2 linked regions of the Priestia megaterium genome follow. The protein of the gene in region 1 binds, or shares a complex with, the protein of each later gene. Links are inferred from orthologs where the notes say so. Each region holds a gene or a part of one and is shown on either strand. Other genes may lie near its edges.

Region 1 (13,878 bases):
TGACCAATATGATTCAGTTTCAGCATGCATATAACGCTAGTGCCCGTATGGTGACTATGATTGATGAAATGCTTGATAAAATTGTAAACGGTCTTGGAACTGGAGGAAGGTAAAGATGCGTGTCACACAAGGAATGTTAGCGGTTAATTCGTTAAAACAGATTAGCAATAGCTATTAAGCTGAAAACACTTCAAAACCAATTATCAACGGGAAAGAAAATTACTCGTCCTTCGGATGACCCGGTAGTGGCTACTAAAGGAATGGCTTATCGTTCTAATCTTTCTGAAGTAAATCAATATAAACGTAATTTAACAGAAGCCCAGTCTTGGTTTGATAGTTCAGAATCAGGACTTGAACAAGTCAATTCCATTCTTCAGCGCACTAAAGAGCTGGTCGTGCAAGGGTTAAACGGTACGAATGAAAGTGATGACCGCCAAGCGATTGCACGTGAAATTGAACAGTTAAAGCTGGATTATATGCAAGTAGGCAATACGCAGGTGGCAGGAAACTATATCTTTAACGGTGTAAATGTAGGAGCACCGCCTATAAGTGAGAATGCAACCGGTATGATAGAATCGAATATTAACCTGGATCCTTTTTCAGTTGAAGTATCAAAAGGTATCCAGCTGAGAGTCAATATTCATCCTGAAAACATTTTTGGACAAGGTGCATTCGACTTAATGAACAATGTTCAAACAGCTTTTGAACAAAACGATGTAAACTCACTAAAAGATCTCTCTACACAGGTAGACACGCAGCTGTCTACGCTATTAGCAGAGCGATCTGAATTGGGAGCAAGGAGCAATCGGCTTGAGTTGATTGAAAACCGCCTTGATTCACAGGAAATTACGGCTACTAAGATGCTTTCAAATAATGAAGATGCAGATATTGAAAAAGTCATTACGGATTTAACCGTACAAGAAAGCGTGCATCGTGCTGCTTTGGGAGTAGGTGCTCAAATTATTCAGCCTACGCTGCTAGATTTCTTGCGTTAAAAAGTTCCTTCTAGACAGAAGGAACTTTTTTACAATGAAAAAAGATAACAAGAAAAAATCAATTAGCAAAGGTGTGATGAGATGAAAATTTCAACAAGCTATCATGGAGATATAGAAATAGATAATCAGCAAACACTGACATTCAATCAAGGGATTCCAGGTTTTTTGGAAGAAACTGAATTTGTTATTTTACCACTTCCGGAAGCCGAAGCTTTCCAAGTTATGCAGTCTATTCAAACCAAAGAATTAGCTTTTATTATCACGGATCCATTTCAGTTTTTTTTAGATTATGATTTTCAACTAGAACCTCAGGAAATCGAAAAGCTTCAATTACAACAAGCGGAAGATGCAGCTGTTTACGTATTGCTTACGATGTCAGATTCTGTGGAAAAGATAACGGCTAATTTGCAGGCTCCTGTTATTATTAATACAAAACAACAGCTTGCTAAGCAAGTGATTTTAATGAATACAGCTTACGAAACGAAGCACAGGTTATTTGAGTAAGAGGAAGAGATAAGGAGTGAGTCCATGCTTGTTTTAACTCGAAAGTTAAATGAAACAATCAAAATAGGTGATGAAATTGAAGTGACCGTCCTTGCAGTTAATGGTGATCAAGTAAAGTTAGGAATTCAAGCTCCAAAGTCTGTAGATATTCATAGACAAGAGGTTTATGAAGAAATACGTAACGAAAATAAAAGTGCTTCTCAAATTACATTACATGCTATTGATATGCTGAAACAATTACCGAAAAAGAAATAAAACGATCAGTTTGAAAATAATCAAAAATATACGGTATAAATAATATCTAAATCGGGAAAGATAAACATATAGTATTCCCCACTATGTCTTAAGCCTTTCTCTTTAAGAGAAGGCTTCTTTTTTATCAAAAAATTGAACTGAATTTCTGTTTTTTTCCTTTTTATCGTGTATCATTAAATTTATTAAGTATAATTCAAATAAATTTAACAAAAGAGGAGAAGAGTAAATGAGTGATGTTCAAGAGTATCATGATTTATTAAAAGAAGCAGAAGATGTGGTTGTCAGCGCTTTAGCTGATACAATGGATTTATATGGTGTCACACCTTCAGTAGGAAGGCTGTATGGCATGCTTTATTTTATGGATGAGCCTGTTACATTAGATCAAATGAGTGAAGAATTGGGTATGAGTAAACCAACGATGAGTACATCCATTCGTTCACTGCAAAATATTGATATGGTCCACAAAGTGTGGAAAAAAGGTGTTCGAAAAGACTTATATGAAGCAGAAAAAGATTTTTCTAAGTCCTTTTTTTCATTTTTCTGTAAGAAGTGGCAAAGAGAAATTTCAGTTAACTTAGAGGCAATCGAAGAAGCGGAAAACAAGCTGCAGATTCTTTTAAATGATGAAGATGTGCCTGAGGAGATCGCAGTAAAAGCAAAGCGTAATTTAGCGCAGATTATAGAGTCAAAACAGTATTATCATTTCTTAAAAAAAGTAGTGAAAGTTTTTGACGACCGAAGAATCATCGATATTTTAAATGAAGAATTAGCGAAAGAGTAAATAAAAAAGGCTGTTGAAAAATCAACAGCCTTTTTATCATTTTTATACGGTTAATGGCGTAGCTTCAAAACAGCGGTTATAAATCCATTCGTAACTTTTTACAGTTAAATCACGAGGGTTACCAACTGTTTGTGGATCATTAAATGCTTCTTGAGCTAAGCGAGAAACCGCTTCTTTTGGAACACCTTGTTCTTCTAAAGAAGGGATTTGTACATCTTTAACTAGTTGATATACTTCACGAACAGCTGCTTGAGCTGCTTCTTCAAGAGTTAATTCATGTGTATTAACTCCTAAAGCTTGAGCTATGCGCGCAAATTTTTCAGGCTCACCCATCCAGTTATATTCCATTACAGGACCTAGCATTGCTGCTACGCAAGGGCCATGGGCAATTGGATAAATGCCTCCTAATGTTTGAGCCATCGCGTGGGCTGCTCCTGCAGATTCACTTCCATATGAAAGGCCAGCAAGCATAGCTGCATGCGCCATTCCATAGCGTGCTTCGATGTCCTGTCCATTTGCAACTGCACGTCGTAAGTATTTTCCAACGTACTCAATAGCCAATAAAGCAACAGAGTCTGTCATTGGTTGTGCAAAGTGGCATGTATAACATTCAATTGCATGAGCTAATGCGTCAATTCCTGTACCGGCCGTAATATGTGAAGGCATAGATACGTGCAGTTCTGGATCAATAATTGTTAAGTGAGCAGCAATTAAAGGTCCACCTGTATTAAATTTAAACTCACGAACAGGATCCGTAATGACGGCCCATTGTGTGACTTCACTTCCTGTACCCGCAGTTGTAGGGATTGTTGTTAAAGGAGGAATACGTTTTGTTAAAGGTTTTTTCCCTTCAGCTGCTTCATAATCTAAGACGGGAGCATTATGGGCTACTTCTACACCAATAGCTTTTGCCGTATCCATTGAACTTCCGCCCCCAACAGCTACTAGTCCGTTGCATTCATTTTCTTTGTACATTTTTGTGCCGTCCGCTACTACATGAATAGAAGGGTTGGCTTCTACTTGGTCAAATAGAATAACGTCTACGTCCGCTTCTTTTAAACTAGCGATTACAGGATCTGCTAAACCTACTTTCTTTACACCTGGGTCTGTTACCAATAAAACTTTAGATACACCTAGATTTTTAACTTCCTCTCCAGTGTGTTTTACAGCACCAATTCCATGTTTTACAACCGTTGGCATCTCAAAACTTTTTAAACGTTCCATTCTTTCAAATCGCATAAACATCTTTAAATTCCCCCTTAATTTTTATTGAAACCAGCGCATTGGCTGTGGATTTGTATTCGTGTAAATATGTTTAATTTCCGTATATTCTTCTAGCCCGATATGGCTAAGCTCTCGTCCAATCCCAGATTGCTTATAACCTCCCCAAGGAGCCTGCGGGAAGTAGGGATGATAATCGTTAATCCAAGTTGTTCCCATACGGAGTGCTTTCACTACACGTTCAGCTCGATTCATATCACGTGTCCAAACAGCTCCAGCTAATCCATAGATTGTATCGTTAGCAAGTGATACCGCTTCTTCTTCAGTGCTGAAGCGCTCAATTGTCATAATCGGACCGAATGACTCTTCTTGGACAACTTTCATATCCCCATGACAGTTTGTAAAAATAGTTGGTTCGATAAATAAGCCTTTTTGTAAAGAGTCCTGAGTTGGACGCTTGCCGCCTAAAACAAGAGAAGCACCTTCTTGTTTGCCAAGCTCAATGTAATGTTCCACTTTAGCTAGGTGTTCTTTTGAGATAACGGGTCCCATTTGAGTGGCTTCATCCATGCCGTCCCCTAGCTTAATTTTTTTGGCTTGTTCAATAACTGCTGAAACAAATTTATCGTGAATATCATCTTGAACGAGTAATCTCGCACCAGCTGAACAAACTTGACCGGCATGAAAGAAGACCGCATTTAATGCATAGTCAACCGCAGTGTCAAAGTCAGCGTCAGCAAAGACGATATTCGGATTTTTCCCACCGAGTTCAAGAGCAATTTTTTTAAAGTTGCCTGCGGCAGCCTGCATGACTTTACGGCCAGATACACCGCCACCTGTAAAGGAAACTAAATCTACTAAGTGACTTTCTGCCATTTCTTGTCCAACGGTCGCACCCGGGCCGAGTACAATGTTAATGACGCCTGCTGGAAAGCTAACTCTTTCAAAAATTTTCATCATATGAATAGTTGTTAAAGGGGTGATTTCGCTTGGTTTAATAACAATTGTATTCCCAGCAGCAAGTGCCGGAGCCAATTTCCAAGAGGCTTGCAATAAAGGGTAATTCCAAGGAGTAATTTGGCTGCATACACCTACAGGTTCGCGGACAACGCGGCTAACAGAATCGGGATTAGGTGACTCAATCATCTGTCCACCATCTTTATCTGCTAATCCAGCATAGTATTGAAAGACATCAGCAATTCCATCCATGTCTGCCAGGCTTTCAACGAGGGTTTTTCCAGTATTTAAGGTTTCAAGTTTAGCGAGTTCTTCACGATCATTACGAATTTCTTCCGCTACTTTAAATAGTAAAGAACCTCTTTGGGCCGCTGTAAATTTAGACCATTCACCTGCATCAAAAGCTTTTCTAGCTGCTTCAATAGCTTCTACAGTATCAGCACGATTTCCTTCTGTAACGACAGCGATAACCTCTTGATTAAAAGGATTTATAATTTCTCTTTTCTCGCCGCTGCGTGCTTCAACCCATTCGCCGTTTATGTGCATTTTTTCAAGCGTAAGTGTTTGTTCCAATAGCATCGACCTCCAAATAATAGAATTTGTTAAATTTATATTTAACGTTCTTAATAATTCGAATTATAGCATCGGTTATTTAATTTAGTCAAATCAAAAAAACTCCAAATGTTCTGAATTTATCAGATTATCTTCTCTGTAAGAGACTAATCATTCGGATATTAAGAAAAAATTTAACAAAAAGTGATAAAAAATCACTGATTGCTATGTCCCTTGATACAAAAGGTTTTTTTATGTATGAGCTATGAGAATATTATTCTTTTTTTATATGAAAACACTCAAACTTTTTTGACAATATACTAAACATTCAGATATATTAACCATAGTACTATATCTGCTTGCATACAAACCTTGAAAAACAAAGGATTTTGAATGTGGAAATTAAGAAAGGAGTTTAGATAAAAGATGAAAACAATTATGAGCTCTTAGCAAAATAGTAAAAAAAGTAAATTTAAATTATTTTAATATAACTATATAAACGTAATTTCTCCCCTTCACATTGGTATTTATAATCCAACTATTTATATTTTATTCTAAAAAATCTATTTTTAGGTTTAATTGTATGCTGGTAGGAAAAAGGAATAAAGGACAATGATGTCTTTAGATTTCTTTATCAATTTAAAGGATGTGAGACGATGCAAAATGCTAAAAAGCCATTTCGTTCAGACACACAACAAGCCAGGCCTGAAAAGTCGAATGAGACTTCTGACTTTTCAGGGAAATCAAACAGGAACAACCGTCTACTAACCCCCTTATGGACAACTATTATAGGATTTTCCATCTTTATGGTTGTCGCATTTATCTATTCTCTCTATAATCCAGATCTCTATTGGCCAGGCCTCATTTTAATGTTCATTATGTATGGTGTTATTTATTTTATTGGTGCTCGAGCCGCTGCAAGTAAAAAAGGAAAATCAGATGATATGCTTGTTGCAGGAAGATCTATGCCGCTATGGATTTCAATGTTCACAATGACCGCCACTTGGGTAGGTGGAGGGTATATTGCTGGAACGGCCGAAACCGTTTATTCCTCAGGGCTGACATGGACCCAAGCCCCATGGTGTTATTCAATCAGCTTGATTTTAGGCGGTATCTTTTTTGCTAGAAAGATGAGAAGGTTTGAGTTTATGACAATGCTCGATCCTCTAGAATCTCGTTTCGGTAAGAAAATGGCTACGGTTCTTTATTTTCCAGCTATACTGGGAGAGCTGTTTTGGAGCGCAGCTATCTTAACTGCTTTAGGAACAACATTCGGTGTGATTTTAGGCCTCAGTTTTTCAATTTCCATCATTCTTTCCGCACTTATTGCCATTGCATACACCGTGATTGGCGGCTTGTGGGCAGTAGCACATACCGATATCTTACAGCTTTCTATTATGTTTTTAGGCCTATTTCTGGTGCTTCCCTTTGCATTTTCGAATACGGGAGGGGTGGGAGCCGTTTTTTCTACTTATTCAGAAGGCATGACTGGTTCTCTTCATTTATTTCCTCCATTAAAAGGCTGGGAAGATCCGAAATGGGGAAATACATATTGGCAATGGTGGGATAGCACATTCTTACTTATTTTTGGTGGTATTCCATGGCAAATTTATTTTCAGCGCGTGTTATCTGCTAAAAATGAAAAAGCAGCAATGTGGCTATCTATTACAGCCGGCATCTTTTGCGCGTTAGCGGCCTTGCCTCCAACTTTAATAGGAATGATAGGTTATAGTGCAGACTGGTCTTCATTTGGAGCGTCAAGCCCTGAGAGCGCGTCCATGATTTTAACGTATGTATTTAAATACCTAACGCCTGATTTAGTAGGAGCGATTGCGCTTGGAGGCCTAGCTGCTGCCGTCATGGCTGCAGTAGCGGCTTCGTTACTTTCAGCTTCGGGGATGGCAGCCTGGAACGTGTATCGTCCGATTGTAAAACCAAATGCGACACAGGCGCAGTTAGATAAAGTTATTAAACGTTCTATCATTATCATTGGAACGGGAGCAACTCTAATTGCTTTAAACTCTGAGAGTGTCTACTCTTTATGGTATTTATCAGGGGACCTCGTGTATTGCATACTTTTTCCGCAGTTGGTTTGTGCTTTATTCTTTAAAGGAGCTAACTGGCACGGATCTTTGGCTGGGTTTATTGTGTCTCTTGTTCTTCGAATCGGTGGAGGAGAACCACTGCTTCATTTAAAAGCGCTGCTTCCGTATCCGATGATTGAAGACGGAGTGGTCATGTTTCCGTTTCGTACATTTGCGATGGTAGGCGGGTTGTTAACTATTTTTATCGTTTCTTACGCAACGCGACGTATTTGCCCTCCTCAGCCGCTTCGAAATCTTCATCGTGACATATCGGTTGAGAAATAATCAAAAGCAAAATAAAAAAGCCGCAGATGCGGCTTTTTTATTTTGCAATATTTTCTGATTCGGAAAATTGATCGTCAGGTCGCTTGTTGTTTGTTTTTTTGATGAACGAGTATGAAAGAAGAACCACAGCGGTTAATCCAAGAGTTAAGAAAAACTGTGAGCGCATCGAATCAATAAATGCCATTGATAAGAAGATCACGGTAATAACAGCAATTGTTGCGTATGTTAAATACGGGAACAACCACATTTTCATTCCTTTAATTGGCTGGTTAGCTTGAATCATTTTCTTGCGCAGGCGTAAATGAGAAATAGCGATAGCTAAATATACAATAAGAGCAATGGCTCCTGATGCATTAACTAAGAATAAAAAGAGTTTATCCGGCGAAACGAAGCTAAAGATAGCACATACATATGCGGCAGCTGTGCTAATCCATACGGCTCTTGCCGGCACGCCTGATTTGCTTACCTTTGCTAAAACGCGAGGAGCTTGTCCTTTTTGAGCTAATGATAAAATCATTCGTGAGTTCGTATACAAAGCAGAGTTTAAGCAAGACAAAACGGATACTAATACGACTAAATTCATAATTTGTGCAGCTGCTGGAATATTGACCATTTCTAACATTGTTACATATGGACTTTTTAGTAAATCAGCTGAGTTCCAAGGTAAAAGAGTTACTAAAATAGCAACTGAACCAATATAGAAAATTAAAATTCGCCATACGACACTGCGAATAGCAGTTGTGATAGCTTTTGCTGGATTTTCTGATTCACTAGCTGCAATAGCTGCAATTTCAGCTCCAAAATAAGAGAAAATAACGGTAATAACCCCTAAAAAGATAGAGTTCGTGCCTTTTGGCATAAAGCCTCCGTGGCCCGTTAAATTAGCTAGACCAGGTGAAGATGTACCTGGGATTAATCCGAAAATAATAGCTAAACCGATCCCCATAAAAGCAACGATTGCCACAATTTTAATCATAGCAAACCAATATTCAAATTCTCCAAATGATTTGACAGAGAACAAGTTTGTTAAAGTTAATGCAAAGGTTAAGATTAAGCTTAAAAGCCAAATTGGTACGGAAGGGAGCCATTCATGAACAATTGCTCCTCCTGCAGTGGCTTCAATCGCAATTACAATTAGCCAGAAAAACCAGTAAAGCCATCCAACAGCATAACCTGCCCACGCGCCAATTCCTTGCTGAGCATATGTTGCGAATGAGCCTTTATCTGGGTTTACCATAGCCATTTCACCGAGCATACGCATCAATAGAACGACTAGCAGTCCGGCTGCTGCATATGAAACTACTGCTGCTGGGCCTGTTGCGTTAATAACGGATCCGCTTCCTACAAACAAGCCGGCTCCGATAATACCTGCAATGGAAATCATGGAAACGTGACGTTGCTTTAACTTTCCGTGTGATTCTGTTTTGTTTCCCATCGTATTCACTCCTTTAAAATTATCGAAAGACTATTAGAAAATAAAGTAAATTCTGAAAATATAAATAGAAATTCCTCCCCTTACCTTTATAATAAGCAAGAAGTGTGCCAATTATCAAATTACTATTAAAATCAGTCTTTAAGTTACTAAACATACAGTATTTTAAGTCTTAAAAGACTTAGATTAGTCGTTTTCGACTTATTTATTGCGTGGAATTTCTGCTATATACGTAAATTTTATGCGGATTTTCGACAACTATCTTATTTATCTTGTATGATAAAAGAGAAATCGGTATTATATTCCAAGAAAAATGTTTGAGAGGGTGCGTATAGTTGAAGAAGTTTATAGCTGTTATTTTTCTATTTATTATTCTTTTATTTGGTTTGTATTTTTTAGTTAGTCCAGTTAAGAATGTTGAAAGGCTTGATCAAACTGCTTCCTTATCTTCATTAGCACAAGAAAAGTCGGCGCATGCGACGTCACTAGAACTTAACGGTGGATCTCCTATTTTAGGATACCGATTAAGTGAGAGCGATGTTAATGATTATTTGCGCAGCTATCTTTCTGAAAAAGATAAAACGATTGAAGGAGCAGAAGCTGAGTTACTCCCGGAACATATGAAATTTTATATTAATAAACATGTGGTATCTTTTATGGAATCGCAGCTTGTAGTGGATGTAACGCCAAAAGCCGAAAACGGAAAGCTTGTTTTAAAAGTGAACAGCGTGCATTTAGGAAGAATGCCGATTCCTATGTCTCTTGTGTGGGATCGTTTAAATATTGATGAGTCTTCTGATGTGACGGTTGATAAAGAAATGAATGAAATTACTCTACTCACTAACTTACCAGACTCCATTTCGTTTGAACAAGCAGATACAACGGACGAATATATAAATTTATCCGCTTCAGTAACCATTGCTTCATTACGAGATATTATAAATTTAGCACCATACCTTATCCCTAAAGATATTCAAAGAAACTTATCTCGCCAACTGAACATGTTTAGTCAATAATAAAAAGCTCACTTATTTTCTAAAATAAGTGAGCTTTTTCTATCTTGCACCATTTGACCTATGAAAAAAATTTCTGTTTTACCGATACAAAATAGAGAAGTGTTGAACCTATAAACGAATAGGGTGATTCGAAAAAAAAACACTCATATTTTATGGCTAACAGTTGATGAATAGATGAATAAAAAAATGGTGGTGATGGTAAGTGGTAAGAGTAAGTGGGTTAGCAAGCGGAATGGATATTGATCAAATCGTCAGTGATTTAATGAAGGCTGAACGTATGCCTATTGATAAAATGAAAAAACAAAAGCAAACGTTAGAGTGGCAGCGAGATGATTATCGCTCTATGAACTTGCTATTATCAGAATTTAATAATCTCGCTTTTAATATGACCTTGCAGTCTTCTTATTCGTCTAAAACGGTATCTTCAGCAGATGAAACGAAAGTAAAAGCGGCAGCTACTTCCTCAGCAGGTAACGCGTCTTATACACTTTCAAACGTGATAATGGCGACTGCTGCGCAAAATATCAGTAGTGGGAAAATTTCAGAAGGCTCTTCAGAAGGCACTATTGACCCTACTAAAAGTTTATGGGAGCAAAAAACCTTGCTTGGCAGTGCGTGGAGTGGAAAAGAGGTCAAGCAACCTGATATTACAATAAGTGCTGATACAAAGACTTCCAAGTTATCCAAAGGAGCCATTTTTGAGGGAAGCCTGCCTTCTTCTATTCAAGTGAAAAATAAAGAATCTTCTCAAGAATTTAATATAAAAACTACAGGCGATCCTACTTTAATAGGAGAGAATGATGTATTCGTTAATATGAATACGGGCGAAATGACATTCGGTTCCACGTTAGCAAACGGTAGCACTGTTCAAGGATTTACGTATAAGCAAAATGTCCTCCAGTTTTCTATTACAACGTATGACAGTAATGGAAAAGCAACAGGAGATAATGAAGACGGCAGTATGTCATTTGAATTTGATGGTTCAGCGTCATTAAATACTGTTTTGACCCAACTTAGTAATTCAAAAGTAGGTATTTCAGCCTTTTACGATGAAGGAACAGATAAAGTTGTCTTTACTCGCAAAGACACAGGAGATTTGTCAAAAGCCGGTGGTGCAGGCGGTCAAAAGATGGTGTTTTCAGGAGCGTTTTTAAAAAGTTTCTTAAAATTAGATACTCAAAAAGAAACCGGCGGAACAGATGCAAAGTTTACGCTAAACGGTCTAGAAACAACCCGTAAATCCAATACGTTTACAACGGGAGGTGTTACCTATACCCTCCAAAATAATTTTACAGGAGATGTGCGCGTTAATGTAAGCAATGATACGCAGAAAGTATTTGATACAATTAAAGATTTTGTGACCAAATACAATGAACTGATTGAGAAGATTAACGGAAAGATTACGGAAGAAAGAGACCGGAACTATCAGCCTTTGACTGATGAAGAAAGAGAAAAACTAACGGATAAACAAGCTGAGCAATGGGATGATAAGGCGAAAAGCGGTTTGTTAAAAGGAGACTCAATTTTATCAAGCGGGCTAAACCAGATGCGTTCTAACTGGTATGCCTTTGTATCAGGAGTGAGCGGAGCATTTTCGCAGCTAACCGACATCGGTATTTCAACTAGCGCAAACTATAGCGATCGAGGCAAGCTAGTCATAGAAGGTGACGGAACTAAATTAAAAGAAGCAATTGAAAAAGACCCGCAGTCAGTCATGGATTTATTTATGAAAAGTGGAAGTACAACAAGTGAAAAAGGGATTGTACGACGTTTACGAGATACGATTACTCAAACCGTATCCAAAGTTGAGCAGCGCGCTGGCCGTTCAACATGGACAAGTGAACAATTTTTGCTTGGGCGTAATTTAAAAAGCGTAAATAGCCAAATCACTAGTTTTGAAAGCAGGCTCACACAAATAGAAGACCGATATTATCGTCAGTTTACAGCAATGGAAAAAGCCATTCAAAATGCAAATGCTCAAAGCGCGCAGTTATCGCAATATTTTAGTTAAGAAGGAGTGAAAGTTTATGACAGCAAATAATCCGTATCAAGCGTATCAGCAAGGAGCTGTTCAGACTGCTTCTCCAGGAGATTTAACGCTTATGTTGTATAACGGGTGTTTAAAATTTATCAAACTTGCACGAACAGGCATACAGGAAAAAAATATTGAGCTGAAAAATACGAATCTGTTAAAAGCACAAAATATTATTCAAGAACTAATGATTACCCTTGATACAAACGTGCAAGTTGCTAAGTCTATGATGGCTATGTATGACTATATTAACCAGTGTTTAATTGAAGCAAATACAAAAAATGACACAGCAAGCTTGGATGAAGCCGAACAATATGTAACAGAATTCCGCGATACATGGAAGCAAGTTGTGCAGCTTCACCGCCAGCAAGTCCATGGAAGCGGCGGTCAAGCATAAATATGATTAACGACCTATATCAGCTAACTGATGAGATTTATCGGCTTACTCAAACATTTTCTGACAAAAATCGAGAAGAAGGCATTCAAAAGTTAGAGTATCTTCTATTAAAAAGACGTGACCTCATAGAGAAACTGCCGCCAAAAAGTAGGGATAATGAATCGATGGGTAAGAAAATTGTCGAAATGAATAAGGCAATTGATCAAAAGCTGATCTTAATTCGGCATCAAATTATGGTAGATCTCCGTTTGTTAAAAACGAAAAAAAAGCATAATAACAGCTATGTAAACCCTTACGAAACGAAATCGTTTGATGGGATGTTTTACGATAAAAAAAATTAATTCTGCGTAAAAAAATACAACCCTTCTTCTTATGAAGAAGGTCTATTTTTTTGGTTTTTTCATAAACTTTTCTCAGGTTCCAAAAATTTTCACTAAATTTTCAAAAAATTTTAATAGTTTAGGAAGGGATTGTGTCGGGTATTGTAGAATTGTAGAGGTATAGCAATGGATTAAAGGAGGAGTTCGAACATGATGTATAACATTCGCGGTGAAAACATTGAGGTGACTCCAGCAATTAGGGAATACGTAGAGAAAAAGCTTGGTAAGTTAGAGCGTTATTTCGACGAAACACCAACTGCTGACGTAAATGTAAACTTAAAAGTCTACAATAACGATCAAAAAATAGAAGTCACAATCCCAATGAATGATCTCGTATTGAGAGCTGAAGAGACACACAGTGATTTATATGCAGCTGTCGATCTTGTCCTAGATAAATTAGAGCGTCAAATTCGTAAACATAAAACAAAAGTAAATCGAAAAATGCGTGAAAAAGGCGCTGAGAAGTATCTGTTCGCAGCATTAGAAAGCGAAGCGAACGTAGCTGTTGCAACTGAAGAAGATGAATTAGAGCTAGTTCGTACAAAACGATTTAATTTAAAGCCAATGGATAGTGAAGAGGCTATTTTGCAAATGAATATGTTAGGACATAGTTTCTTTGTATTTACAAACGCTGAGACCAACATTACAAACGTTGTATATCGAAGAAAAGATGGACGATATGGATTGATTGAACCAAACTAAGATTATAGGCTCTCTTAAGCAAGAGCAGTAAAGTAAAAGCAGTGTGCCTCCGCACGCTGCTTTTTAGCTGCTTAAAAAAATAGTTCCATCACTACATAGCGTGTAGAAGATTTGGTGAATACACGAGCCGTTTTTTTAATGTTGAACGCCTGATAAAAAGAGACTTTATTTTCTCGTGCGTTACACCAGACTCTTCGTACCCCAAGGCTCTTTACCTTGAGCAACACCTCTTTTAGCAAATGACTGCCATACCCTTTTCCTTGTTCTTCTTTGAGAGTGGCAAAT
Region 2 (17,293 bases), 3.9 Mb from region 1 along the record:
GGAGACGAGTTTGTAATTTTATTCAGTGATTTTACACCGGAAGAAGTTGAATGTATCACCGAGAAGATCATTGCGTATGTTCAACAGCCCTGCTACATTGACAATGATGAAGTTTTCGTCAGTATCAGCAGCGGGTTAAGCTTTTATCCGGAGCATTCTACGAATTTAGACACGCTTATTACGTATGCAGATGTCGCCATGTATGCTTCAAAAAGACAAGGCGGCAGTAAAGTAAGTATTTATCATGATTCGTTAAATCAAAAACAAGCTGAAAAAGTTCACATCGAAACGCGCTTGCGAAAAGCGATTCAAAAAGGTGACATTGACGTTTACTATCAGCCGAAAATAGAAGCGAAGCGCAATGTAATAACCGGCGTAGAAGCATTAGTTCGCTGGAATGACGCAGAGCTTGGATTTGTTTCTCCAGAAGCGTTTATCCCTATAGCAGAAGAAGCGGGTTTGATTCAGTCTCTATGGGAAGTTGTCATGAAGAAAGCTTGTTTTCAAGTCAGCAAATGGAACAAGGACCTAAACGAAAAAATGACGCTAGCGGTTAACTTTTCTCCGCGGCAATTTCAAGATCCGATCGTGTTGGTTAATGAAATACAGCAATTTCTTTCGCTCCATAGATTTGATCCCACATGGTTTGAAATGGAAATTACGGAAAGTACATTGCTGATGAACGCGGAAGAAACGATTAAAGCTTTACATCTGTTAAAGAAATATGGTATATCAATTTCTATCGATGATTTTGGAACCGGATATTCTTCATTGAGTTATTTAAAAAAATTACCAATCGATTGTTTGAAAATCGACCGGTCTTTTATCCAGGATATTCAAGAAGATTACAGCAACAGCGAAATTGCGCAGGCGATTATCAGCTTATCTCAAAGTTTAAAGCTGCAGGTAATCGCAGAAGGTGTAGAAGAAGAATATCAAAAAGCGTTTTTAATGAAAAATGGCTGTGATCATATGCAGGGGTACTTATTTAGCAAGCCCCTTGCAGCAAAAGATTTTGAAGCAGCGTTTTTAAATAGCTGAAGCAAAACCATCATTTGAAAATAAACTTACTAAGAAAAGGGAAGAGGACATAAAAAGATGGCACTTAGTACACAAAATTTAATTGCTCAAAAATTTTTAGAAACAGTAGGCACGAATTCAACTGAAATAGATAAAAAAATAGGTCAAGCTGACACATTTATGAATGCGGTGAAAGAACTGATTGATTTATGCGGAGATAATCCGGAAAGAGACGGCCTTGAAGAGACGCCGTACCGCGTGTTAAAGGCGTTTTTAGAATACACGGAAGGCTACCGAGAAGATCCGAAAGCTCATTTGGAAAAAACATTTGATGTGAATCACAATGAATTGGTATTGATACGAGACATTGAATTTCACTCAATGTGTGAACATCACTTTGCGCCGTTCTTTGGCGTTGCTCACGTTGGGTATATACCGGATAAAAAAATTACAGGTTTATCTAAAATCGCTCGTACGGTAGAAGGATATGCAAAGAGATTTCAAGTTCAAGAACGTCTAACAAATGAAATTGCAGATGCAATCGAAGAAGTGTTAGAGCCGAAAGGAGTTATGGTGATTATTGAAGCGAAGCATATGTGCATGTGCGGAAGAGGAATTAAAAAATCTTCAGCTTCTACAGCCACTTCATCCGTTCGAGGAACATTTATGGAAAAACCAGAGGTTCGAGGAGAATTTTTATCTCTTTTACAGCGACAAATGTAAAGAAACAAAAAGCCATATAAGCTGAGAAGCAGAAGCGAGGTGAGCTGTATGCAACATGTTGACGTACTGATTATTGGCGGAGGACCCGCTGGTATCTCTGCTGCCGTGTGGTGTAAAAGGCTAGGCGTTGAGTGCTTGCTTCTTGAAGAGCAGGCACAGTTAGGCGGACAGCTGTTTACTATTTATAATGAGATTATTGATTATCCCGGAATACAAGCGGAAAATGGAATAGAAATGCAGCGTAAAATGGTTCAGCATTTTATCGATATGGACTGCTTATATGAAGTGAATACAAAAGTAATTTCCATTGACGAACGTTCTAAAACAGTAAAAGTAAAGCAGCAAGAAACAGAAAAAGAAATTGGCTATACGTATCTTATTTTAGCAACGGGCTCTAGTCAGCGAAAGCTGGGAGTGCCGGGTGAGCAGCAAATGATTGACCGAGGAGAAGTATATTCTGCCTCAGCAGACGGAGAACGGTTAAAAGGTAAAAGGGTTGCTCTCATTGGCGGAGGAGACCGGGCTTTTGAAGGAGCACATCTTTTAGCATCAAAAGCAAAAGAAGTATATCTGATTCACCGTTCTACGCACTTTAAAGCAAGAGAGCAATACGTTGAAAAAGTTCTTTCCGATCCTAGTATTAAGGTGATAACAGATACCGAAGTGACGGCTATCCACGGAAAGCATCATGTCACATCGATCGATTTAAAAAGTAAAAACAGTGAATGCGAGAACTTATCAGTAGACGCAGTGCTGATTAGACTGGGCATAGCGCCTAATGTTGAACTCATTAAAGAAAAAGTCACCACTACACAAAGCGGACTCATCGTCATTAATGAAGTGCATCAAAGCAGCAACCCAGCCATTTATGCAATTGGAGACGCGTGCACGACTCCCTTGTTTTCTAGTATTAGCTCTTCAGCCGGCCAAGGAGCGGTTGTAGCCAAGCATTTATCAAGTCTCTTAAATATGTAATGTTTTGTTAGATATATCTTACAAAGCGTTGCAGATAAAAAATAAATGACCTATAAAAAGCATCTACCCATGAGGATAGATGCTTTTTAACTTGAAAAGTACAATAAACATAAAAGAAACACGTTCACCGGCATACAAATGGTTTGAAAAAAAGTAATATAGCCTTTGGGATCGGACCCTCGCTTTTTAATAAGAACATATTCAATGATGAAATCAAAGCGGAGAATCGCTAATGACAGCATCACATAGAGCCCTACGTTTTCCCGAAACATCCGCTTTACTGAAAAATACCCATTCATTTATTTACTTACTTATTCTATTTAATTGACCCTTCTTCTTATTGTTATTTGAGGTAAAATTTTTCTTGGTTAAAATGATAAATGCTAATATGCGTGGCCTCGTATATGAAGGGTCAATGCTTTGAGTAACGAGTAAGCTGACTCTTCAAGTGTTGAACCTATTTGTCATAGCGAAGGATCTTAAAAGTAAAGGGTTATGGAATTATTTACATATGGAATAACTAAAATGTTTAAAAATTACATTTTTTACAACTAATTCTCCTGTTGATAAACTCATCTAGGTATGATTAACTATAAAAGTTGAGTAAAAAAATTGAAAAATAGGGCGTAATTTTAATTATTTTTTAATAGTTTAACATATCTATTCCGACAAAAGTCGGCGTAAATAAGGAGGAAACGGTTTAATGGTGCTCAGTGTTATTTTAATCTGTTTGTTTCTAGTCCTTGCTTATGGAGCAAGGGAGCAGATTAAACATCAAAAAAATATTGATTCTATCCCCGTGAGAATTAACATTAATGGAATTCGCGGGAAATCAACAGTTACTAGATTAATAACGGGTATTGTAACGGAGGCTGGATATAAAACTGTAGGAAAAACTACAGGAACGTCAGCCAGAATGATTTATTGGTTTACGGATGAAGAAAAGCCAATTGTCAGAAGACCTGAAGGGCCGAATATCGGTGAACAAAGGCGCGTAGTAAAAGAAGCTGCAAGGTTAGAAGCTGAGGCATTGGTAAGTGAATGTATGGCTGTAAACCCAGACTATCAAATTACTTTCCAAGAAAAAATGATTCAAGCTAATATCGGTGTCATTGTAAATGTATTAGAGGATCATATGGATGTTATGGGTCCGACATTAGACGAGGTAGCTGAAGCATTTCTAGCAACGATTCCTTATAAAGGACATTTAATTACAATCGATGGTCCTTACCTTGAATATTTTAAAACAGTTGCTGCAAAGAGAAGAACGAAAGTGATTGTGGCTGATAATTCAAGGATTACAGATGAGTTCTTAAGAAAATTCGATTATATGGTATTCCCAGATAACGCATCCCTTGCTTTAGCCGTAGCGGAAGCATTAGATATTCCGGAAGAAATTGCTTTTAGAGGAATGTTGAATGCTCATCCAGATCCTGGTGCAATGAGAATTACCAAGTTTGGTAACCCTAAGGCACCTGCATTCTTAGTAAACGGATTTGCTGCAAATGATGCCGCTTCCACATTGCGTATTTGGGAGAGGGTAGGGGAGATTGGTTATTCAGTAGATTCACCTATCGTTATTATGAATTGCCGTCCTGATCGTGTAGATCGTACAGAGCAATTCGCGAGAGATGTTTTACCATATATTAAAACTGATATTTTAGTGTTGATTGGAGAAACAACAAGCCCTATCATGGATGCCTACAATGAAGGAAAGATTCCAGCAAAAGAAATTTGGGATTTAGAAGGTCATAGTACAGAAGAGATATTTAATAAGTTAAGACCTGAATTACATAATCGAATGATTTACGGAGTAGGAAATATACATGGTGCTGCTGAACCACTAATTGAAGTAATGAAGGAATATGAACATATCGAGGAAGTTGTCTAGGAGGAAATTGAATGTTTGGCTCAGATTTATACGTAGCATTAGTTTTAGGAGTTATTTTAAGTTTAATTTTTACAGAAAAAACAGGAATTATTCCCGCAGGGTTGGTTGTTCCAGGCTATATTGGTTTGATTTTCGATCAGCCGGTTTTCTTAGTCATGGTATTAATTATTAGTCTATTAACCTACGTTATTGTAAAACATGGTATTGGAAGGTTTGTGATTTTATATGGCCGTCGTAAATTCGCTGCGATGTTAGTAGTCGGTATTTCGTTGAAGTTGGTATTTGATTACTTCTATCCTATCATGCCTTTTGAAATTTATGAGTTTCGAGGAATCGGAGTTATTGTTCCTGGTCTAATTGCTAATACGATTCAAAAGCAGGGCTTAGCAATGACGATGGGTAGCACGCTGTTAATAAGCGGTGCTACATTCAGTTTAATGTTTGTATACAACTTTTTTATTTAGGGTGATTTGATGGACAGGAAATTAGATTTCAAAGAAAAGTTATTGAAATTTATAAAAGTAACGAAGAAGAAAACGGATAAACATGTATGGATTATGTTGGTAATCCTTGTGATTTTTATGTACGGAACCATTTTGCTAAGCAAACCAAGTGAAGCAATTGAAAATAACACGACAGACGATACGTTGCTTAATGCAACAATGGTTGGAGATATCATGTTTGGCCGTAATGTAGAGAAAGCAGCTAGCCGCTATGGACAAGAGAATTTATTTCGCTATGTGAAGCCATATTTTGAAAACGCGGACTATTCAACAGGAAATTTTGAACATCCAGTTACGCTTAGCGACAAATACCCAGAGCAGGAAAAGTATATTCACTTGCAAACGGACGCACAATCCGTGAAAACTCTGAAGAATCTTAATCTGTCTGTTTTGAATGTAGCAAATAATCACTCGATGGATTATTTGGAAAACGGATTAAACGATACAATAAAGACGTTTAATAAGTCAGACTTGGACTTTGTAGGAATTGGAAAAAATATTAAAGACGCTAGTAAAATTAACTATCAAACAGTTAACGGAGTTAAGATAGCTACACTTGGTTTCACGGATGCATATGTTGCTGATTCAGCAGCTAATCAAAATAATCCAGGCATACTTCCTGCTAAACCGGAAATTTTTATTCCACTAATTGAAGAAGCAAAAGAGAATGCTGATTTAGTTGTGGTGCATGCGCACTGGGGGCAAGAGTATGACACGGCTCCTTCTCCTAGACAAGAAGGATTAGCCAAAGCAATGGCAGATTCAGGGGCCGATATCATTCTTGGCCACCATCCTCATGTTTTACAATCTGTTGATGTCTATAAAAATACCGTTATCTTTTACAGCTTAGGGAATTTTGTCTTCGACCAAGGATGGTCAGCATCAAGGGAGAGCGCACTCGTTCAGTATAAGTTAAAGAAAGACGGAACAGCCCGTTTTGAAATTACACCTGTACTTATAAAAGAAGCTACACCGACTCCGTTAGGAAAGTGGGATACGTACTATAAAGAAAAGATTTTTAAACGTCTGACTAAAAGTTCTTCAAAATCACTTGGAATCAAAGAAGAAAATAATAAGTTAGTATTTACAGTCGACCACTCTCGGGTAGTAAAAAAGGGGTTAACTGAATAAATGAAAAGAAAATGGATGTACTCGCTGATCTTTCTTGCAGTTCTGTTAGTTGGCGGTTACGCGATTGTACAGCAGTTTAATAGTGAAACAGATAACAAGTTTTATAAAAAAATTAATAAATTTGAGTCTAGCAGGGAGATTAATCATTCTTCCGGAGGATACGGTGTAAGCTCTTCAAATCCGATAGCTGTTGAAGTCGGAATGGATGTGTTAGAAGAAGGCGGAAATGCCGTGGATGCTGCTGTTGCCGTTTCTTATGCTTTAGGTGTTGTAGAACCTTATGGGTCTGGTATTGGCGGAGGAGGAGGAATGCTTATCCTTCCAGGTGACCAATCGGACAAGCCGACTTTTTTTGATTACCGAGAAACCAGTCCTACTTCAAGTGAAGATTCCGAAGAAGGGATAGGTGTGCCTGGATTTGTAAAAGGTATGGAAACGGTCCATGAAAAATACGGAAGCAAAAAAATGGATGAATTAATAGAGCCAGCTATTAAATTAGCTGATGATGGTTTTCCAGTCGGACAGCAGCTTGCAGAGCGTCTAAAAGGAGCACAATATCGTCTATCAGAAGATGAGATTCCTAACTTCTTTCCAGGGAACCAACCTATTGAAGAAGGTGAAAAACTCGAACAGCCTGAGCTGGGAGAAACGCTTGAGCTAATTAAAGAAAAAGGTTCAGATGTGTTTTACAATGGAGAACTGGCAGAGGAAATAGCGGATGAAGTTCCAGGAATACAGAAATCAGATTTAGAAGAGTATTCTGTTGAAGAAAGAGAACCCGTTCAAGGAGAGTTTGCTGGTTACGATGTAATCTCTGCACCTCCTCCGTTTGCAGGAATTACGTTAATACAATCCCTGCAAATGGCTGAAATGTTACACATTGAAAAGACAGAAGAAGATACAGCACTTTTTACGCATGTAACTTCTGAAATAACGAACCGGGCAAATAGTGATCGCGTTAAGCATATTGGAGATCCTGCTTTCTCTGAAATAGATGAGAAAGAGTTAACGGACAAAGAATATTCTAGAGAGTTAGCACAAGATGTTTCCCTGAATAAGCTGTCTGAAAAGTATCAGCTTAAAGGAAACGATCTTGAAGAAGAGCATATTAGTACAACTCATTTTGTTGTAACGGACAAAGATGGTACGGTTGTCTCCGTTACAAATACACTAAGTAACTTTTTTGGATCTGGAGAAAATGTGGAGGGATTTTTCCTCAACAACAATCTTAATAATTTCAATAACATAAAGAATTCCCTTAACTATTATGAGCCTGGAAAACGTTCACGAACGTTTACAGCACCTACTATTCTTCGAAAAGATAACGAGGTTATTGGAATAGGTACACCAGGAGGAAGCAGAATACCGATGATGCTTACGGAAGTTTTAGTGCGCCATCTTTTATTTAAGGAATCTTTACAGGACGCGATTGATGCACCTAGATTCTCGATAGAAAACAATCATCTTTATACCGAGTTCCAATACCCCACAAGTGTAAGAGAGGAATTAGAGGGAATGGGCTATGAAGTAGAAGAGAAGAGCTCTTTTATCTATTATGGAGGCGTACAAGCTATCGTTATTGATCAAAAAGACAATGTTATCTATGGAGGGGCTGACCCTAGAAGACAAGGAACATGGAAAGTCAAATAAACACTTATTTTAAAGGAGAGTACAATGACTATCGTAAGAAATCTTATTAAAATAATAGTTCCAATTATTATCGTCGCAGGATTCTTTTTTATCATGTCTAATTTCAAACACACGCAAACATTGAGTCTAGCAGAAGAAAAAAGAATAAAGGCATATGCTAGCTTAATGCAGCAAGCGAAAGCAAAAGAAGAGGATAAAACTCAAATTCTATCACTTAGCAGTGCTGCAGCTCTTGGAAAAGGATCAGCAGGAGAAGAAGTCAAAGTTGTTCAAAAATCTTTGGGTCTTAATCCAGACGGCTTCTTCGGTCTACAAACGGAACAGGCAGTAAAAGAGTTTCAAGTGAAAAACGGCTATACAGCAGACGGTATTGTAGGTCCCAAGACGTGGGAAGCTTTAGTAAATACGGGCAAGAATGCAGAAGGTACAGCTGAATCTACTAGCAATAGCTTATAATAGTTTGTATAGAAAAAGTTAAATAAAAGCGGGCTTTCCTAGGAAAGCCCGCTTTTCTATTAACGTAATAACTGAAGTACGTTTTGTGGCTGTTGATTAGCTTGAGATAGCATAGCTTGAGAAGCTTGAGATAGAATTGAATTCTTTGTTTGTTCCATCATTTCTTTCGCCATATCTACATCACGAATACGTGATTCAGATGCTGTTAGGTTTTCAGATGAAGCATTTAAGTTGTTAATAGTATGCTCCAAACGATTTTGTTTAGTGCCAAGCTGAGCGCGTTCATCAGATACCTTTTTGATTGCTCCATCGATTGTTTCGATTGCAGTAGAAGAAGTACTTGCATCTGTTCCTAAGTCAAGGCCGTCGATCCCTAAGTCACTGGCTTTCATACTAGCAAATGTCACATCGATGGTTTGATCTTTGTTTGCACCAATTTGAAACGTAAATGTTCCGCTGGTTCCGCCTTCACCATTTAACAGTTTTTGAGTGTTAAATTCTGTATCACCAGAAATTCTATCTACTTCGCTTACTAAATCATTTACTTCTTTTTGAATTTCCGCTCTGTCATCTGCTGTATTAGTATCACTACTTGATTGGACAGCTAACTCACGAACACGTTGTAAAATAGAATGTGTTTCGTTTAATGCACCTTCACCAGTTTGGATCATGGAAACACCATCTTGCGCATTACGAGAAGCTTGGTCTAACCCACGAATTTGCCCACGCATCTTCTCAGAAATAGCTAGTCCAGCTGCATCATCAGCTGCATTGTTAATACGCTGACCAGAAGATAATTTCTCCATAGATTTTGCTTGTGCATTATTAGCTGTGTTGTACTGACGGTACGTGTTTAAAGCTGTAATGTTGTGATTAATTCTCATTTTCCTTACCTCCGTATAATGGTTTTACTTCTTGATTACATCCTTGTATTCAAGAAGTGTCCCAGTCTTGGCTGGGATGACAGTAATCGAACACCATCCGTTTGAGAAATATGTTCATACTATATATCGACTGAGAGGAGAGGTTGTTTATACCTTCCATTAATTTATTAAATAAAAAATTTGTGCGTATATAAAAAGAAAAACCAGTTCTCTATATGAACTGGTCTTTAGCATTAATGAGTAGCTCCGCCTGAAACTAAAATATCATCTTCAGTTAAGATTGTAGTTTTTACGATAGAAAGAAGTCCCTGCACAATCAAATCTAACGACATGCTGGCTTTCCCTGGATGATTGACGGCTTGCTCAGGCAAGTAAGGAATATGAACAAATCCACCTTTAATGGAACAGTTGTTAATCATATTCATGAGCCCGTAAAACACGTGGTTGCACACAAAGGTTCCAGCGGTTTGTGAGACGCTGCTTGGGAGGCCTGCTTGGCGTAAGTTTTCGACAGCTGCTTTGATGGGCAGTGTCGAAAAGTATGCGGCAGGACCGTTTTCGATAATAGAGCGATCAATAGGCTGCTGACCAATGTTGTCAGGGATTCGCGCGTCGTCTACGTTAATCGCAATGCGTTCGACGGTAATTCCTTCTCGGCCCCCTGCTTGTCCAACGCAAATGACGATGGAAGGGCTAATTTCTTCTATATACGTATGAAGCTTTGCGATTGATTCGCCAAACACAGTAGGAAGAGGCTTAGCAATAATGTGATAGTCTTCAACGACTACACCGTCTAAAGCTTTTACAGATTCTAAAGATGGGTTAATGCTTTCACCTTCAAATGGTTCAAAGCCGGTTAGTAATACAGTTGTCATTCTATTAGTCTCCTTTAAAAGTGATATACAAGGTAGTACATTAATAGCGTATTAACAACAAAAACGGATAGCGCAATCGGCACTTGTACTTTAATCACGGCGTTTTTGTCTTTTAGTTCAAGCAGCATAGCAGGTACGATATTAAAGTTAGCTGCCATTGGCGTAAGAAGCGTGCCGCAGTAGCCAGCAAACATGCCCAGTGCTGCCATAATTGCTGGATTTCCTCCGTGCATATGTACAATTAACGGGAGTCCAATCCCTCCAGTAATAACGGCAAACGCCGCAAACGCATTTCCCATGACAATCGTAAATAGCAGCATCCCCAAGCAATATGCAAGCACAGCAACAAACGCATAGTTAGTCGGCAGTACATCACTTACAATATCTGAGACGACTGTTCCAACGCCTGATTTTGAAAAGATACCGCCGAGCGCTGCCAGCATTTGCGGTAAAATAACCGCCCAGCCGACTGCTTGAAGCAAGCGGCTTCCTTCTTTAACAGGCACGTCCATTTTCGCTTTTGTGACGCCCATTGAAGCGATAAAAGCAATGACAGCAGCGATTGCCAGTGAAATTAACGTGACCTTTTCCGGGTCAATTAACGCCCAGTTTCCAAATTTAATTTTGCCAAAGAGAAGGGTACCGATAATCGTAAAAATAGGAATAAATAAAGCTGGTAAAAAGATTTTGTTTTTTAATCGTTGCGCGTGAGCCACTCGTTCTTCAGCAGGTGTTTCCGCTTCATTCGATTTAGTTACGCGGTTAAAAGAAGCAAGCAGCACCATGATAATAACTAAGCACCCTACATAAAAAGGCGGAATCACGTTGCCAAATAAAAATGTAATGGAAAACAGCGCCCAGAATAGGGAAGATCCTAAACGATTAGGATGGTTAGGGTCACGTGCAATTCGAATCGCGATAAAAGCGACAATAATACCGAGTAAGTAGTAAATCGTATCAAGCGTCAGAATGCTTTTCATTTAGCTCGCCTCCGTCTTAGAAGATGATGTTGGTTTGTGCTTCGTCATTTTTCTGTGAATACGTCGGTCTAACTGACGGAAACGAATGGCACTGATCAGCAGTGCTGCGATGGCTGTTGGAATACCCCAAAGCGCCATATCCCAGACGTCAACGTGAATGCCTACGGAGTCAAAGAATCCTTTCATTAGGAGAATTCCACCCGTTGCGATAAAGATATCTTCTCCGAAAAACCAGCCTGTATTTTCAGCTGCTGCTGCATGAGCGCGAATATCTTCTTTTACTTTAGGCGGAAGCTCTCCGTATTTTGCACGAGCTGCTCCTTCAGACATAGGTGCAACTAACGGACGCACGGATTGAGCGTGTCCGCCGATATTTAAGCCTACTGCGGCTGAGATTTCACGGATGAAAAGGTATATAAGTAAAACATTTCCAGAAGAAGCGTTTGTGGCTTTTTTGATCAGCACTTCCGCTTGTTCCTTCAATCCGTATTTTTCTAACACGCCGAATATAGGAAGAGTAAGTAAAATAGCCATAGACATATAGCGGTTATCTACAAAGAACTGTCCAAACATCGTAATCACTTCATACAGTGACAAACCTGATACAAGGCCCGTCACGATGCCTGCAACAGTCACCACAAGCAGTGTATTTAGACGAAATAAAAATCCCACTGCCACTAACAAAACCCCAATTAATTTCAACATAAAAAAACCCCCCCTGAGTATGTATAAATCGTGCTGTAAATTCACCTCCATTGCTTTTCTAAAAAAACAAAGATGTTTTGAGTATAAACAATTCTGAAAATTAAAACAAGATAGTTAAGACATAAAATAGTTATATTGGTGAACTAAAAGCATAAAAAGAAGGTTTATACACAACATGCATGTAGAAATAAAAGAGAGAATTTTGCGAAGAAGTTTTGGCAGAAACTTTTTAAGCTGATCTGCTGAAAACATCTCTCCTGAAATACCAAAAATGGTGTATAATGCTAAAAGGTATGAATATAGAATTATATAGATTACATATAGGTAAATCTATATAACTATATTTTAAACAATATATTGAAGGAGGAAGGAGCATTTGAATTGTTCAAATTGCGGCCATTTTAATGATGGCGGGAAGTTTTGCGTGAAATGCGGTCATAAATTACAAGAAGAGGCAGTAGCAAGCCAGACGGCAGCAGCATCTGAATATCAGCCTCAGCCGCAAACAGCGTATGCGCCTCAACAACCTAATCAGCGTGTCCGTCAAGCGAAAAAGGTGTCAAAATCATTTTTTAGTTATTTTGCAGAAGGAATTAAAAATCCAACAGCTACAGCACAAGCAGCAGGTGAAAGCCAATTCGTTAATGCTCTTATCACAGTCATTCTTTATGCTCTTAGTATACCTATTATGCTGTATGTAGGCTGGAAGCTATTGTTGATTCAATTTGTTCGAAGCATGTTCAAACTGCCTATTATCAGTGAAGAGCTGGATCCATCTGACCTGGAGGAATTTAATACGGGCGCTGATTTGATAAAAGCTACAGATATCAATAGCATTATTCATTTCAATTTTACCGATTTTGTCTTTAAGCAAGGGATTCTCATTTTTATTGGACTTGCGGTTATTATTGGAGCAACATATATTGCAGCAAAGTTTGGAAAGGTAGACGTTTCTTTTAAAGAATTTTTCTCACGCTTTGGCACGTTTATGATTATTCCAACAGCGCTTCTTCTAATTGGACTTGTACTTGCATTTCTCCATGTAGAGTACTTCTCTTATTTTATGAATTTTGGTTTGCTGAGTATTTTCCTTGTGGTTCCATATACGATTGCCAGCTTCAAGCAAAGCGGCACAAGTGGGCTTGATCGTATCTATAGCACTCTTATCGTGTACGTAGTAATTACGATTGTACTGACGTTCATTGCGAATGGGTTAGGAGAAGAAGCCAAAGCAATTATTACAAGAATGGGAAATAGCAATGAATTAAATGATCTATTTTAAGCCGACAGAAAGCATCGTGCACAGCGGTGCTTTTTCATAACACTATAAAAAGGAGTGTAGAAATTGGGATATTGTAAAGAGTGTGGCCATCAGTTAGCAAATGAGCATGAATTCTGTCCAGAGTGTGGACATCCCGTCGAAAGAAAGGAGACTTCTAGCCAAGGAGCACAATCACAGCGTTACGTAGAATCCGCATCACCTTCAGTAGAGGAAGGGAGAGAATCGGTAAAACCTCCAAATAAAAAAACAAAGGTTATTGCGATTTCAGTTATAGCAGCAGCTGCTATACTTGGCGGCGCTTATTACGGAATAGATAAAACAATGATGGCGCCTAAAGCCGTGTCAGAAAAATTTATTGCTTCAGTAAAGGGCAATGATATTGATAAAGTAAAAAAATATGTAAACGATGGTCAAATTCAACTAGAAGCCAACGATGGACAGACAAAAGCATTTATTACATATTTGCATGAAAATCCGGATGTAATGAAATCAATCTCTGAAGGGTTAGCGGCAGATAGCAGAGCGCTTGAAGCAGGAGTTCCAAGCGAAGATCACTCTTCATACGCTAAGTTAGAACAAGACGGAAAGAAATGGGGAATCTTTGATCATTACACGGTACAAGTAAACCCTGTATATGCAAAAGTTCAGTCTACAGAAGATGCGACAGCGGTATATATTGACGGTCAAAAAGCTGGCACGGTAAGCAGTGACTCCTCTAAAAAGATTGGTCCATTTTTACCTGGTACGCATACCGTAAAGGGTGAAGTGCAAAATGATTATGGGAAAGTTGAAAATGAACAAGAGATTGACGGTACCGAAGGAGAAGATGTGAACGTTGAGTTTGATTGGTCAGATCATGCAGTATACGTTTCTTCAGATTATGATGACGCGACGCTGTTCGTTAATGGCAAAGACACAAAAACAGAAATTGGCGATATTGATTATCTAGGTCCACTGCCAATGGATGGTTCTGTAAAAGTATATGCAGAACGCAAATTTGATTCTGGAGAAAAGAAAACGGAAGAAGTGTCAATCAAAAAAGGAATGGAAGATATTGCACTTAACTTTGATGAGGAAAATACGGCAGAAGCATCAGCTCCTTCTAGGGAAGATGGGGAGGGTAGCCAAGATTCAAAAGCTGATTCTGGAGTATCTACTAGCGAAGTTTCTAGTTTTATTGAACAATATATGTACGCTACAATTTCCTCAATTAACAGTGGAGACTTCTCTATTGCAGAGCCTTATATCGATTCTAACGGACCAAAATACAAGGAACAAAAAGATTATACAGCTTACCTAATCAAAAAAGGAATAACAGAAGATTTATTAAGCTTTAACGTAAATAGAGTAACAAAAATTGATGATTCTATGTATAAAGTGTATACAACAGAAGAGTATGATATTTCGTACGGAGACGGATCTGTTAAATACAAAAAATTCAATAGTATTCATAAAGTAAAAGAGTTATCTGATGGAAGTCTAGGAGTTTACCAGCTTATTAGTTCAACTGAAGTAAAATAAAAGCTAATAAATAGAGCCTGAACAGCAAAAAACATAGGGTAGTAAGGAAAAACAAATAAAAAAGACGTCTTCTATGAGAAGACGTCTTTTTTATGTATTAAACCCAATACCTGGGATACTGCCGATCTTGAAATAAATTATTATACACCGTAGAAATCAGTACAACCACACATGCACAAAGTATAATAACTCCTAAAAATCCCCAGCCGGCTCCTGTGTTAATGGCTACAATCGCACTAGCCGCCGCGGGAGGATGAACGGTTTTTGTAAGAATCATTAAAATAAGAACAAACGCAAGCACAATCGCAATCGTGATAAGACTTCGATGAAATAAACTCCAAATAATAAGTGCTGAAACCGTTGCGAGCAAATGCCCTCCAAGCACGTGGCGAGGCTGTGATAAAGGGCCTTTATGAGCACCGAAGACAAGCACGCAGCTTGCGCCAATCGGAGCAAGCGCCATTGGATACCCAAGTGCGAGTGCAATCGAGCTGCTGATGATAATCGCAATTAAGCCTCCTAAAGAAGAAACGACTGCATCTCTGTAATTAATTTTTGGTTCTTCTTTTAGTTCTCCTTTCATCTTTTTCGTATAAGAGCTTAAGTAAGACAGAAAGGGGCTTTTGCTTTGAGAAAAACTCTTTTCAATTTCCATTTCTTATTTCCTTTCTCTTTTGTAAGTAAAAGTTGTTTGTCAAGTTGTATGTCAGAACATCTGCTATATTAAGTTAGTTTATAAGAAAAAAAGGATTACTGGAAGAGGAAAAACGACTTTTTTTAATGGAAATTCCTTTTGTGGACGAAAAAAGGTGAGATAGGCTGGGAAAAGGGTCTCTATGTGCAGTAAGGACAAGAGAGATGTATAATAAACCTAGAGGTGACTGAATTATGTATCTAGTAGACTACCATCATCACACGAACAATTCATTTGACTCACAGGCAGTCATGAAAGAAGTGTGCGAGCAGGCTGTAGAAAACGGCATAAACGAAATTTGTTTTACCGAGCACTTTTCATTAAATCCATTAGCGCCAACGTACGGTCATATGGATTTTGATAAATATGAACGAGAACTAGCACAATGCAGAGATCAGTTTCAAGGTCAGCTAGTAATTAAAAAAGGAATTGAAATTTGCGAGCCGCACTACCTGAAAGAAGAGTATCAAAAAACGATGAAGCAGGAGAAGTTTGATTTTATTTTAGGATCGGTTCATAACATTAATAACATTAAGCTTCGCAAGCATTTGGAGCTGAATGACAAAGAAGCGATTTACCGCGCTTATTTTAATGAAATGTATAAGCTAGTAAGCGAAGCGGATATTGATGTGTTGGCTCATTTAGATTTAATGAAGCGCTATGCGTTTGAGCAATACGGCATATATGACTTTTATCAATTCAAAGACATTTTGGCGGATATTTTGAAAAAAGCCATTGATCGTAATATTGGAATTGAAATTAATACTTCAGGCATAAGAGGGAAGCTGGGCGAAGCACTGCCGGCACTTGAAGTTGTTGGGCTGTACCGTGATTTAGGCGGAGAAATCTTAACGATTGGATCTGATTCACATTTTGCCGAAACGGTAGGAGCACATATGAAAGAAGCGGTTGAAATGGCAAAACAGTGCGGATTTACGGGAATTTATACGTTTGATCAACGTGAGGCAAAAGGAGTTCGTATTTAAAAGGCAAAACTGGAAAAAGCATGCTCAAACCAGAGCATGCTTTTTATATTCAATTACGCTTGAATTCCGATAAAAATTTCCGGACCTCTTCCACCGTCAGCCCTAGTGTACGAGCTGCTTGCATCAGGCTAATCCATTCATGATCAATTAACAGTATATTTTCCTTCTTCATTACGGTTCATCCGCCCTTTACCAGGGAACCCAGCCATCATAGCCGGAAGCGGCCTTAGATCTGAAGCTTTGCGTCACTATTTGCCCCTATCTGAATAATTTGTAATAGTTATCAAATTTGTAGATTAGGGCTATTGTATAAAATACTATTAATAAAAAATGTCGAAACAGGTCGATATTCATAATAAAGTTAAAAAACCTGGTAAATTTTAGTCAATTTGTGCGGTCATTCATTTTGCGGAACTTTAAATAACATTGAAATTCCACAAACTCTTCTTTGGTCATGCCGTCTTTAATTGCTTGCTCAATTAAGTAAAGCCATTCTTTGTTAATAAGTGGTTTTGAAGATAATACAGGATGACTAATTTCAGCTTCAATTAATTCATCAACCGTTGTATTAAGAGAAGACGCAATTTTATTAAGCATGTGAAGAGAAGGGTTATTGTTTAGCCCTTTTTCTAAATGAGATAAATATGATTTTGAAATTTTGGCTTTTTCAGCTAGTCGTGTAATGGAATATCCTTTTTTTAATCGCAAACTTTTAATTTTGGCTCCTACCACATTCAGCCCGTCCTTTTCTTATGTCTTTTGTTCATTATAATGCATATACACTTATTCAGTACGTATTTCTACTAAAAAATGTTCTTTATCAAGAAAAATATTTTTAACTTTAAAATCATTTTGATACAAAGGTCTCTGGTGAAATTCATATCTAGTTCATATAAACCGTTCACAATACTAATAGATAAACACAAGACAGGAGAGATGAACGGGACGTGGAACAACGAATGGAATAAATGGATCAATCATAATGAATTACAAAGTGAATTAAAAAAACAAATGAAT

The links.
Region 2: the proteins of fliS (region 1) and hag are in contact, whole or in part, in a crystal structure (PDB 5MAW), measured with the Bacillus subtilis proteins. The link is inferred for Priestia megaterium from one-to-one orthologs.

The regions. Positions count from the first base shown.
Region 1 is NZ_CP085442.1:4,960,841-4,974,718, reverse strand. Bases 11,033-13,810 are described here. They hold fliS (flagellar export chaperone FliS), read left to right. Parts: upstream 11,033-12,109; coding sequence 12,110-12,511; downstream 12,512-13,810. Other genes in these bases: LIS78_RS25805 (GNAT family N-acetyltransferase), read right to left, coding at 13,665-13,810; hpf (ribosome hibernation-promoting factor, HPF/YfiA family), read left to right, coding at 13,042-13,593; fliT (flagellar protein FliT), read left to right, coding at 12,514-12,852; fliD (flagellar filament capping protein FliD), read left to right, coding at 11,033-12,093. Outside these bases: LIS78_RS25875 (flagellar basal body rod C-terminal domain-containing protein), read left to right, coding at 1-113; flagellar assembly protein FliW, read left to right, coding at 1,077-1,499; carbon storage regulator CsrA, read left to right, coding at 1,524-1,754; choline uptake/conversion transcriptional regulator CudC, read left to right, coding at 1,981-2,535; gbsB (choline dehydrogenase), read right to left, coding at 2,578-3,780; betB (betaine-aldehyde dehydrogenase), read right to left, coding at 3,802-5,292; LIS78_RS25840 (high affinity choline transporter 1), read left to right, coding at 5,922-7,634; LIS78_RS25835 (amino acid permease), read right to left, coding at 7,672-9,069; LIS78_RS25830 (hypothetical protein), read left to right, coding at 9,402-10,082; more of fliD, read left to right, coding at 10,285-11,032; more of LIS78_RS25805, read right to left, coding at 13,811-13,878. UniProt on the Bacillus subtilis protein: Essential for filament assembly. May act as a facilitator of flagellin (hag) secretion. Antagonizes translational repressor CsrA indirectly.
Region 2 is NZ_CP085442.1:1,066,823-1,084,115, forward strand. The notes cover bases 7,322-10,217. They hold hag (flagellin Hag), read right to left. Parts: upstream 9,234-10,217; coding sequence 8,409-9,233; downstream 7,322-8,408. Other genes in these bases: ggt (gamma-glutamyltransferase), read left to right, coding at 7,322-7,893; LIS78_RS31270 (peptidoglycan-binding domain-containing protein), read left to right, coding at 7,918-8,349; pcp (pyroglutamyl-peptidase I), read right to left, coding at 9,467-10,108; LIS78_RS05555 (DUF979 domain-containing protein), read right to left, coding at 10,123-10,217. Also shown: LIS78_RS05500 (EAL domain-containing protein), read left to right, coding at 1-1,041; GTP cyclohydrolase I FolE, read left to right, coding at 1,099-1,743; LIS78_RS05510 (NAD(P)/FAD-dependent oxidoreductase), read left to right, coding at 1,792-2,718; poly-gamma-glutamate synthase PgsB, read left to right, coding at 3,422-4,609; poly-gamma-glutamate biosynthesis protein PgsC, read left to right, coding at 4,621-5,073; LIS78_RS05525 (CapA family protein), read left to right, coding at 5,083-6,243; more of ggt, read left to right, coding at 6,244-7,321; more of LIS78_RS05555, read right to left, coding at 10,218-11,088; LIS78_RS05560 (DUF969 domain-containing protein), read right to left, coding at 11,089-11,793; LIS78_RS05565 (zinc ribbon domain-containing protein), read left to right, coding at 12,170-13,075; LIS78_RS05570 (zinc ribbon domain-containing protein), read left to right, coding at 13,139-14,596; LIS78_RS05575 (HPP family protein), read right to left, coding at 14,694-15,251; LIS78_RS05580 (histidinol-phosphatase HisJ family protein), read left to right, coding at 15,485-16,276; DNA-binding anti-repressor SinI, read right to left, coding at 16,326-16,448; LIS78_RS05590 (XRE family transcriptional regulator), read right to left, coding at 16,661-17,008; LIS78_RS05595 (hypothetical protein), read left to right, coding at 17,213-17,293. UniProt on the Bacillus subtilis protein: Flagellin is the subunit which polymerizes to form the filaments of bacterial flagella. Assembly into flagella requires FliW. Acts as a homeostatic autoinhibitory regulator to control its own cytoplasmic levels.